Regions from separate parts of the Psychrobacillus sp. FSL K6-4615 genome, predicted to be linked through region 1. Evidence: riboswitches for the same ligand, from Rfam matches in the RefSeq annotation. Region 1 holds a riboswitch; each other region holds the start of a gene.
The links. A riboswitch is a leader RNA that binds a small molecule or an ion and turns the genes downstream of it on or off. The one in region 1 is predicted to bind thiamine pyrophosphate.
Positions count from the first base shown of each region.

Region 1 (3,282 bases):
CAAATTCATCTATATGGAGAGGTAAAATAGTCGCAAAATATTTTTCAGCTATGTAATGACTTATGTGTACGGAAAGTGGAGAATTTACTTGGTGCAATTCTTGTTCCATTTGCTTATCTAGTAATAATATTTTCCTAGCATATTGTAAAAAAACTTCCCCTTGCTCTGTTAATTCAATTTGTCTATTTTTACGTTGAATTAATATGGTCTTATATTTTTCTTCTAGCTGTTGAATTTGATGACTAATTGTTGGTTGAGAACAAAACATTCTACGAGCCGTCTCTGTAAATGAACGACATTCAGCTAGAACGATAAACATTTGCATTTTATCTAGCATGCAACTGACTCCCTTTTATATGAATATCACTACTGATAATGATAATCGTTTTCATTATAGTTTATCATTTGCACTTACTGATGTCGATCATCATTTCAAGTAAACAAAAAGAGTGGCCCTGTATGAGGACCACTACTTAAGTATTAGAGAATTCTATTTTGAGGTTCTCTATTTTCTAACACTGCTTCTATATCTTTTGCATTCATTTGCATCATCGCTTGGCGAGTGCGGATACTGGCACTACCGATATGGGGAGACACCGTTACATTAGACAATGTTAGTAAAGGATGATCCACCGGTACAGGCTCTTGCTCAAATACATCTAGTCCTGCAGCCCATATCTTTTTCGACGCCAGTGCTTCATAAAGAGCTTGTTCATCTACTATGCCACCTCGTGCGACATTAATAATTGCTGCAGTTTCTTTCATCATATTAAGTTCACGCTCCCCTATAAGTCCCTTTGTTTCAGGTGTAAGTGGAGTTAATAGAATGACAAAATCAGATTGCTTAAGTAATTCGTCTAATTCCGCGTAAGTAAAGCCGTACGTTTCTTCTGCATCTAGTTTTCTAGAACGATTATGATATAACACATTCATATCAAAGCCTTTCGCGCGTCTAGCAACCGCTTCCCCTATACGTCCCATTCCTACAATACCGAGCGTTGCACCGAAAACGTCCATTCCTGTATATTGCATTGGTGACCAGGAATCCCAGTTACCCGAACGAATTTCTTGTTCTACTTCTGTTATTCTTCGAGCAGTTGCTAATAGTAAAGCAAATGCTAAGTCTGCCGTTGTCTCTGTTAATACTCCCGGAGTATTTGTTACGACAATACTACGGTCTTTTGCCGCCTCTATGTCTATATTGTTATAGCCAACTGCAAAATTACTAATTACTTTTAAATTTGGAAGGCTTTCAATTAGTGTACGATCGATATTATCGGATAACATCGTCCATAGAGCGTGCGCGTCTTTAGCATTTGTTAATATTTCTTCATTTGTCATTCCAATAGTTTCGCTATGCCACATTTGTACATCAAACTTTTTTCTTAAAGGCTCAATGATTTCTTCGGGTAGTTTACGAGTTATGTATATTTTCTTCAAAACTTTATCCTCCCTCGAGTTATGTATTTTTGTGTTTCTCTGGTGCTTTCGGGTGATTCTTTGTTCTATTGCGGTGATTCTCTTTTACATTCGGGTGATTATTCTCAACATTGCGGTGTTTCTCCAAATATCCATTATGATTCACCCAGCCCACAAACAATCGGGTTAGATAAAGCATGGACGAAAGTAGGAAATTTTGCAAACATATTTACAACTTCAAATAGCTACGTTATACTTTGGGCATATTAAAAACTACATACCGTTTTGCGCACTAGGGGTGCCCACTTTGGCTGAGATGCGAGCATTTTGCTCCGATCCCTTAAAACTCGATCAGGATAATACCTGCGTGAGGAAGTGCGGTGACTTCCCTAATATTTTTGTATTGGATAAGTGGCTGCATCTTCACGGATGTGGTCTTTTTTTATGAAAAAATACAGGGAGGTTTTTTAAATGGAGTGTGGATTGAGCCCAATTATCGGATTTCGTTTTTCGTTACATCCGATGACAAATGATTTTATCAAAGTGATTAAAGGTGCTTTGAAGGAGACGGATGCGACGAATGTGTGGATGCACACAGATGATGTGTCGACGGTTATTCGTGGCAAACAAGTACATGTATTTAATGTGGCAAAAGCAATTACATTGCATGCTGCTAAAACAGGAGAACATATTGCACTGTCCGGTACTTTTTCCGCTGGTTGCCCCGGTGATTCTGCAGGAGATGTCTATCTAGACAAAGGCGATATAATTGCCAACACAGATATAACAAAACAATATGTATCTTCTCAATTTGCTCTATACCCGATGAATAACCCGAGTTATATGGACATTATTTATCGTGAAGTGGATCGTGCTAAAGCACAAGGTGTGTTTAATGATTCCATGCATTATGCAAGTGGTATTCATGGAGATATTCATGATGTGTTTGCGTTTTATGAAGAAGCATTCATGAATGCCCGCTCAGATGAGCATAAGCATTTGGTTATGACCGTTTCTATGAGTATTAACAGCCCCTCTCATGGAGGTCGTTAACATGCTGAAATCATGGAAGCTAAAAGAAATCGTGTTAATGTCTTTACTTGCCGTTGTATTTGGCATTGTGTATTTATTGTTCTTGCATGTCGGTAATATTTGGGCTGGATTTATAGGTCCGATTGCATATGAATGGATTTTTGGCATTTGGTTTATCGTGTCTATTATTAGTATGTATATTATTCGAAAGCCAGGTGCTGCAGTTATTTCAGAAACAATCGCCGCTGCCATTGAGGTGTTGTTAGGAAATGCCGTTGGACCCCGACTAATTCTATCAGGTGTTATTCAGGGCTTAGGGGCAGAAGCAGTATTTGCTGCAACTAGATACAAACGCTTTGATATTTGGATTCTAATCCTAGCGGGTGTGGGATCTTCGGTATTTAGTTTTGCCTACGGGTATTTGTTAGGTGGCTTTACGGTATTCAGTACTGGTTATGTTGCGCTGATGCTTGGCATTCGCATATTGAGTGGAGCTCTCCTTGCTGGTGTTGGAGGTAAAGCGGTTGCCGATGGCTTACTAGCAACAGGCTCTCTTCGAGGATACGCTATTTCACGACCGAAAAAAGGTGATGCTCGTGCATGACGTCATTTCGTTTGAGAAGGTCAGCTTTCGATATCCAGATGAGGAAAAATGGACTTTGAATGACTTTTCATTTGCAGTACAAAAAGGTTCCAGGGTTGTATTAACTGGTCCTAGCGGCTGTGGAAAAACGACACTACTTTACTTGTGCAATCGATTATATCCCGATAATTGCGATGGTATTTTAACGGGCAATATTGAGCTATTTGGGAAGGATAGTCGGACATTCA
Region 1 is NZ_JBBOYQ010000001.1:214,370-217,651, reverse strand. It holds gene MKX53_RS01125 (LysR family transcriptional regulator) at 1-337, opposite strand, end outside; gene MKX53_RS01120 (2-hydroxyacid dehydrogenase) at 481-1,440, opposite strand; TPP riboswitch at 1,704-1,810, shown strand; gene MKX53_RS01115 (YkoF family thiamine/hydroxymethylpyrimidine-binding protein) at 1,891-2,472, shown strand; gene MKX53_RS01110 (ECF transporter S component) at 2,474-3,055, shown strand; gene MKX53_RS01105 (ABC transporter ATP-binding protein) at 3,042-3,282, shown strand, end outside.

Region 2 (3,282 bases), 2.7 Mb from region 1:
CAATTGGTGCAAATTTAATTGCTGTTTTGACTAAGTTTTTTACTTTCATCATAATCGCTCCTTGGCTTTCGTTATTAATAATTATGTACCCTTAAGAGCCTATAAATAAACGTTATCTTAATACTTTAATGCCTTGAACAATATTCCAAACCATTACTATAACATACACAAGCATATATATACCGATTAGTATTAAAGGTCCCACTGCCATCCAAAGGGTAGGCTGTTCATTATATCCAGTTGTAAAAGGCATAAAACTTGAAAAGATACTAATGAACAAAATTACTAATAAAACAACAGGTATGATATGAGAGATTAAGGATTTTTTTGCATGATATTTAACTTCAGAATCCTGTGAGACAAAATAAACGATGATGGGCAAAAAAAAGGGAGCAAACAAAACACTAAAATAGGAAAGTGCTGATAAAATTCTTGGATTATCCAGTTTATATCACCTCTATTCTTTCTAATATATCCTACGAAATTATGATATTTTTCTCACTTTTACCTAAGGAGACTAAGATGTTTTTATAAGTTTCCGTAGAGGAAATAGATACATATTCTTTTTCACCATGCCAGTCCCCACCACTTGGTCCAAACTCAATAGCGCCTGCTCCAGTTTCTGCATAAAAGCGAGCATCAGCTGCTCCATGCTGCCCAAATAACACAGCAGGTTTTCCTATAAACTGTGAAGTGACCTGAGCAATACGTTCGATATATGGGTTAATAGCTTCAGTTGTTACTGCAGGAGCGGTAGTGTGCACTTGTATTTCACTATTGGGAAATTCTTCTGTCAACGTTTGTAGGTCTAAAAGAATACTATGCATATCTTGTCCGGGTACGTAACGAAGATCATAACTTACTATGCACTCATCAGGAACTACGTTATATCGTTCTCCTGCTTGTATTTTTGCCAAGTTTAAGGAAGGATAATCATAGAACTCATTGCTTGCTGTTAAAAAAGAAAGTGTGCGAAGCTGTTGGTCAAAAAGAAACGCTTGTTCAATTGCATTTATTCCTTCCCAAGGACGACTGCCATGACTAGATTTGCCCTTAAGTATTACATCAAACTGGATAATTCCTTTTGCCTGTAAGCCAATTTGTAGATGGGTAGGTTCTCCGCATATAACAAAGTCACCGATATATCCTTGATCGACCAAAAATTTAGATGTCTCTCCGTCTGTTTCCTCATCGGTTACGATATGTAGTTGAATTTTTTGAGCAAGATTTTCAGGTTGTTTAGATAGCTCATAAAAGGCTTGCATCATCGCAGCAACTCCCGCTTTCATATCAGCTGTTCCACGACCATATAAATAATCTCCCTCAATATAAGGCTGAAATTGTGAAGTTTCTCCTGGAACAACATCTACGTGACCATTCCAAATCATACATTTATCACCGTCTCCTATTACTGCCACAAGCATCAGTTTTTCCTCATGCTTTAAGATCGTAGTAGTAATACCTCGTTCCTCTAGCCAATTCTCACAAAATAACAAAGCATTATTTGCGCCTTCCAATGTGTCACTTTTGATACGTATTAAATCTTTTAATAATGTAATCATGTAAACATCCCCTTACGCATATAGTTTTTACAAGTATAACAAAAGAACAAAAGAAGGTTGCAATACTTTATCTATTCAGCTACAATGAACTCGAACTAAATAATTCAAACCACAAGGGGCGCCGTTGATACGGCTGAGATAGTACCCTTCGAACCTGTAAGTTAATACTTGCGTAGGGATGTGGATGGAAACTGACAATCGCGCGATGTCTGGGTCTATCCCGGGGGTCGTTTTTTTTGTGGTCAAAAAAAGGGGATTGTCATGAAGAATAATCGAGTATTAATATTAATGGAAATCGCTATTTTTGCAGCTTTAGGATATGTTTTAGATATGATCGGCTTTGGAATGCCGCAAGGTGGATCAGTTACATTCGTTTTAGTACCTGTTATTTTAATGGCTTTTCGTCGTGGTATTGTAGCAGGTTTAACTACTGGATTTTTGATAGGTGTATTACAAGTCGTTACAGGCCGTTTTTACGCAGCGCCCTTATCATTTGAAATAGTGATAGCACAAGTAGCAATAGATTATTTCATCGCATTTATGGTAGCTGGTTTTGCTGGTTTTCTGAGACCTGCGTTTCTACATGCATTTGAACAAAAGGATAAAATGAAAATGGTTAGAGCAGTTGTCTTGGGAACGTTCATCGCAGCTTTTCTTCGTTATTTAGCTCATGTAACTTCAGGTATTCTATTCTTTGGTGAATTTGCTGGTGAGCAAAATGTTATTTTGTATTCGTTGATCTATAATTCTACTTATATGATTCCTGTATTTTTAGTAGCAGCTTTCATTTGTTCCATATTATTTGTTAAAGCTCCGCGCCTCACACTGCCGAATCTTCACTAAATATGGTATGATTAGAATACATTTAGTGAAGAAGGGATCTTGTTAAGATGATTGTACAAACTGACGAAGAGTTAGTAGCATTAAAAAAAATAGGGCGTATTGTTGCAGAAATTCGAGATGTAATGAAGGCTGCTACTAAACCTGGTGTGACTACGAAAGAGTTAGATGAAATCGGCGGAAAGCTATTTAAAGAGCATGGCGCGATTTCTGGACCAATGGGAGAATATGATTTTCCGGGATATACTTGTATTAGTGTTAATGAGGAAGTAGCTCATGGTATGCCAGGCGCTCGTGTTATAAAAGATGGTGATATCGTGAATATAGACGTTTCAGGATCACTTGATGGTTATTTTGCAGACACAGGAATTTCTTTTGTCGTAGGCGAAGGATATGAAGAGAAAGAGAAGTTGTGTGCTGTAGCTGAGAGTGCATTTGAGCGTGCAATGCTAAAAGTTAAAGCAGGTTCACGATTGAACCAAATTGGTAAAGCAGTAGCTAGAGAAGCCAAAGATAATGGCTTGCATGTTATTATGAACCTAACTGGACATGGTATTGGGAAATCACTTCATGAAGCTCCTCAACATGTATTGAATTATTATGATGCATGGGATCCAACAATATTAAAAGAAGGAATGGTTTTAGCAGTTGAGCCATTTATTTCTGCGAAGGCAGAGCATATTGTGGAATCAGGTGATGGTTGGACATTTATCACTCCTGATAAATCCTTAGTAGCACAGATTGAGCATACAATTGTTGTCACAAAAGGTGCACCAATTTTATTAACTAAATTAGATTAAAACAAAACGCCTTCAAGAGTTCACTCTTTCGAAGGCGTTTTTTATATTAAGAGTATGAATTATCCTACTACGAAGTCAGT
Region 2 is NZ_JBBOYQ010000001.1:2,867,254-2,870,535, reverse strand. It holds gene MKX53_RS19730 (DUF4870 domain-containing protein) at 113-445, opposite strand; gene MKX53_RS14415 (M20 family metallopeptidase) at 477-1,562, opposite strand; TPP riboswitch at 1,667-1,758, shown strand; gene thiT (energy-coupled thiamine transporter ThiT) at 1,824-2,405, shown strand; gene map (type I methionyl aminopeptidase) at 2,453-3,202, shown strand.
Region 2: it holds a riboswitch for thiamine pyrophosphate, as region 1 does, so the genes downstream of both, thiT (energy-coupled thiamine transporter ThiT) here and MKX53_RS01115 (YkoF family thiamine/hydroxymethylpyrimidine-binding protein) in region 1, are expected to answer to the same signal.

Region 3 (3,282 bases), 1.6 Mb from region 1:
CTTTACTATTTGTATCGGGGTATGCTAAGGTTTCAAACATCACCGCAGACCCTTCTATAATTAGATTATCTAAAACTGTCATGAAATAATCTTTCGTATAATGTTTTTCAAACCAAACACTATGATGATATTCATGAGAAACACCTGATTTATTATAATTATCAAGCTCACTCAATTTAAAATAATTATTAAGCTCACTGAGAAAGACAGTAATTTTTCCTGTTCCAAATGTTATCATGTCAGAAGGAAATTTTTCATTTTCAGGAAACACACATACTGTTGTTTTTTTATCTGATGAAAGTATGTCTGAGGATTTAACAAGGGAATCCTCAATTAACATGTTCATATGTTCTTGTTCCATCGATTCTAATTGATTCTTGATACTATTAAAATCACTTTCTTCCGGTATCCATTCAAATACACTAAATTTATAATGTTCCGCACCTTTAAAACATGCATCATATACAGGTTCGATAATTATATTTTGATATAATTCGTTAGGTGATTCATCAGGATTTCCCTTAACAGTTTCAAAATAGTTTTTATATAGCATATAAGCATGAATTATTTCAAATTCCTGTCCAGTATTGGGATTTTTAAAAGAATAAGATATATCTTGTTGTTCATTTTCCATAATGATATTCTCTAGAGATTGTTCAGTTTGCTTACAGGCTGATAAAATAATAATTAATAGAAGCATACAAAATGAAATTATAATTTTATTAGCAATATTCATTAACTTCATCTCCCCTTACTACATCCATTTACTTCCTTTACGTTCCATTATTTCTAAAAGTTTCATTAATTTAATTGATAAATATTCATCACATTAACAAACAATAATTTTAAGATAATTAGGTTGTATTGGAATATTTGGGAGAAGATTCTTGAAGAGGCAGACTACTTTCCAATTTTGGGTACCTAGAATGCAAAGTCTCTCAGCCTTAACTTGTCTGCGGTTTCCCATATTCCATGAACACTCGCTAAGATAAGCACCTTGAAATTAGTGGTATCTCTTCTCTGAAACTTTTCATTGTAAAATCTGATATCCCAACATTTTTCTCATCAATAAAATCCTAACTTACTGGTTTATATAGAGAGTTATTAATTATCTTATCGCTGATCAAAAAAGCTTGTTGTTCGATTATATTAGTTGAAAAACACATAGTTTCACCTCATTATTATTATATTCAAATCATGTTCCAAAGGTACTTAAATACATAAAATAGAGAAAGCTTCATAAGTAATTTTATATATGGTATACAGATTCAAGCCCAGTTATTGTGAGAAAAATGGCTTGATTATTTTAGCGATGCCTTAACACCTAACAAACAAGACTTGACATAAAATTCTAAAAACTATACATTGAGAGTAACTTAAATATAATCACTAGGGGTGTTATTTAACTGAGATGAGTATTTACTCAAACCCTTTGAACCTGAACTAGTTAATACTAGCGGAGGAAAGTGTAGATTCTAATACATAATAGCAGGCTGATGATGCCTAATTTTTACTATGCAATTATTTGTATTTGCGCAACTTTCCTAAAGGAAGGTTGCGTTTTTTTATTATATCTATCACTTTATCATTTAAGTTTTAGCAAAACTAACAGTATGGGAGTGGTTATGATGAACAGAACAGTATTGGTAACGGGTAGTAGTAGAGGTTTGGGATCAGCTATTGTAAAAGAATTGGCACAACAAGGATTTAAAGTGGTTATTAACTACTATAAAAGTAAAGATGCCGCTGAAGAGCTTGTTTCTATACTAGGTAAAGAGAATGCAATTGCAATTTGTGCAGATGTCACAAATCGGGCAGAAGTCGATGCCTTGGTAAAGAAAGCAACCGAATATTTTGGTCAAATAGATGTTGTAGTCAACAATGCGTTGGTAGGTTTCAAATTTGATCCAAACAAACAGAAATCCTTTACAGAACTTACTTGGGAGGATTATCAAAAACAACTAGACGGCACTTTAAAAGCCGCATTTAATGTAGTCCAAAGCGTTATACCTCAATTTATTGAACGACGAAATGGAAGTATTATAAGCATTGGTACCAATTTGTATCAAAACCCTGTTGTTCCTTATCATGAATATACAACAGCAAAGGCTGGACTAATTGGTTTTACGCGAAATATCGCCGCTGAACTGGGACAATTCGGCATAAGAGCAAATGTAGTTTCAGGTGGATTATTAAAAACGACTGATGCCAGTTCTGTTACAACTCCTGAAGTATTCGATTTAATTGCTCAATCAACGCCTTTGAAGAAAGTAACTAGCCCTGAAGATGTAGCCAATATGGTCGCTTATTTATCTTCAGAAAATGCTGATGGTATTACAGGTCAGAATTTAACAGTAGATGGCGGTTTGACAATGAACTAGTAACTTAATTTACAATAGATAGTCTTACAAAAATGGACGATTTAAGCAGTCACTCATGACATAGGTAGAGGAGTAGCTAATGAAAGGAAATCAAAGAAAACAAATCCACTTAGGCGTATTGCTGTATGGATGTGGACATCATCAGGCTGCTTGGTTAATGCCTGATTCAAGCATTGAATGCATCGGGAACATTTCTTATTACCAATCCTTAGCACAGTTAGCTGAAACGGGTTGCTTTGATGCGGTGTTCTTTGCCGACAATCAATCATTCCCTGCCAACGACCCAAATGAAATGCCAGCATTTTGGTTAGATCCAGTGGTCAATTTAACTGCTATTTCTCAAGTGACAAATTATGTGGGATTAGTTTCAACAATCTCAAGTACCTTTTCGAATCCTTACACTGCTTCGCGACAACTGTTAAGCCTAGATCACATTACAAACGGACGAGTCGGGTGGAATCTCGTTACCTCAACGAGGGACGAGGAAGCATTAAATCATAGTATGCCGGAACTGCCTTCTCATGATAAACGGTATGAAAAGGCCGAAGAATTTGCTGCGTTAATGAATAAACTATTTCTATCATGGGACAGCAAGGAGATTCTATATAATCGATTAGAAAAACAGTTAATCAATCCTGTTAATATACAACCTGTTGACCACAATGGGACCTATTTTAAAGTGAAGGGCCCATCCACGACGCCAAAAAGCCCTCAAGGCAAACCAGTAGCCATGCAAGCAGGGGCATCTAAACAAGGGATTGCATTAGCTGCGAAATATGCAGATGCCGTCTATTCAGTGTCATGGAACTTAAACCAAGCGAAAAAGTACCGCAAGAAGTTGGATGAACAGGTTAAGCAATACGAAGACTGTAATCGACATATTAAAGTATTCCCAGGCTTA
Region 3 is NZ_JBBOYQ010000001.1:1,852,633-1,855,914, reverse strand. It holds gene MKX53_RS09050 (DUF2268 domain-containing putative Zn-dependent protease) at 1-736, opposite strand, end outside; TPP riboswitch at 1,382-1,482, shown strand; gene MKX53_RS09045 (3-oxoacyl-ACP reductase) at 1,629-2,381, shown strand; gene MKX53_RS09040 (NtaA/DmoA family FMN-dependent monooxygenase) at 2,461-3,282, shown strand, end outside.
Region 3: it holds a riboswitch for thiamine pyrophosphate, as region 1 does, so the genes downstream of both, MKX53_RS09045 (3-oxoacyl-ACP reductase) here and MKX53_RS01115 (YkoF family thiamine/hydroxymethylpyrimidine-binding protein) in region 1, are expected to answer to the same signal.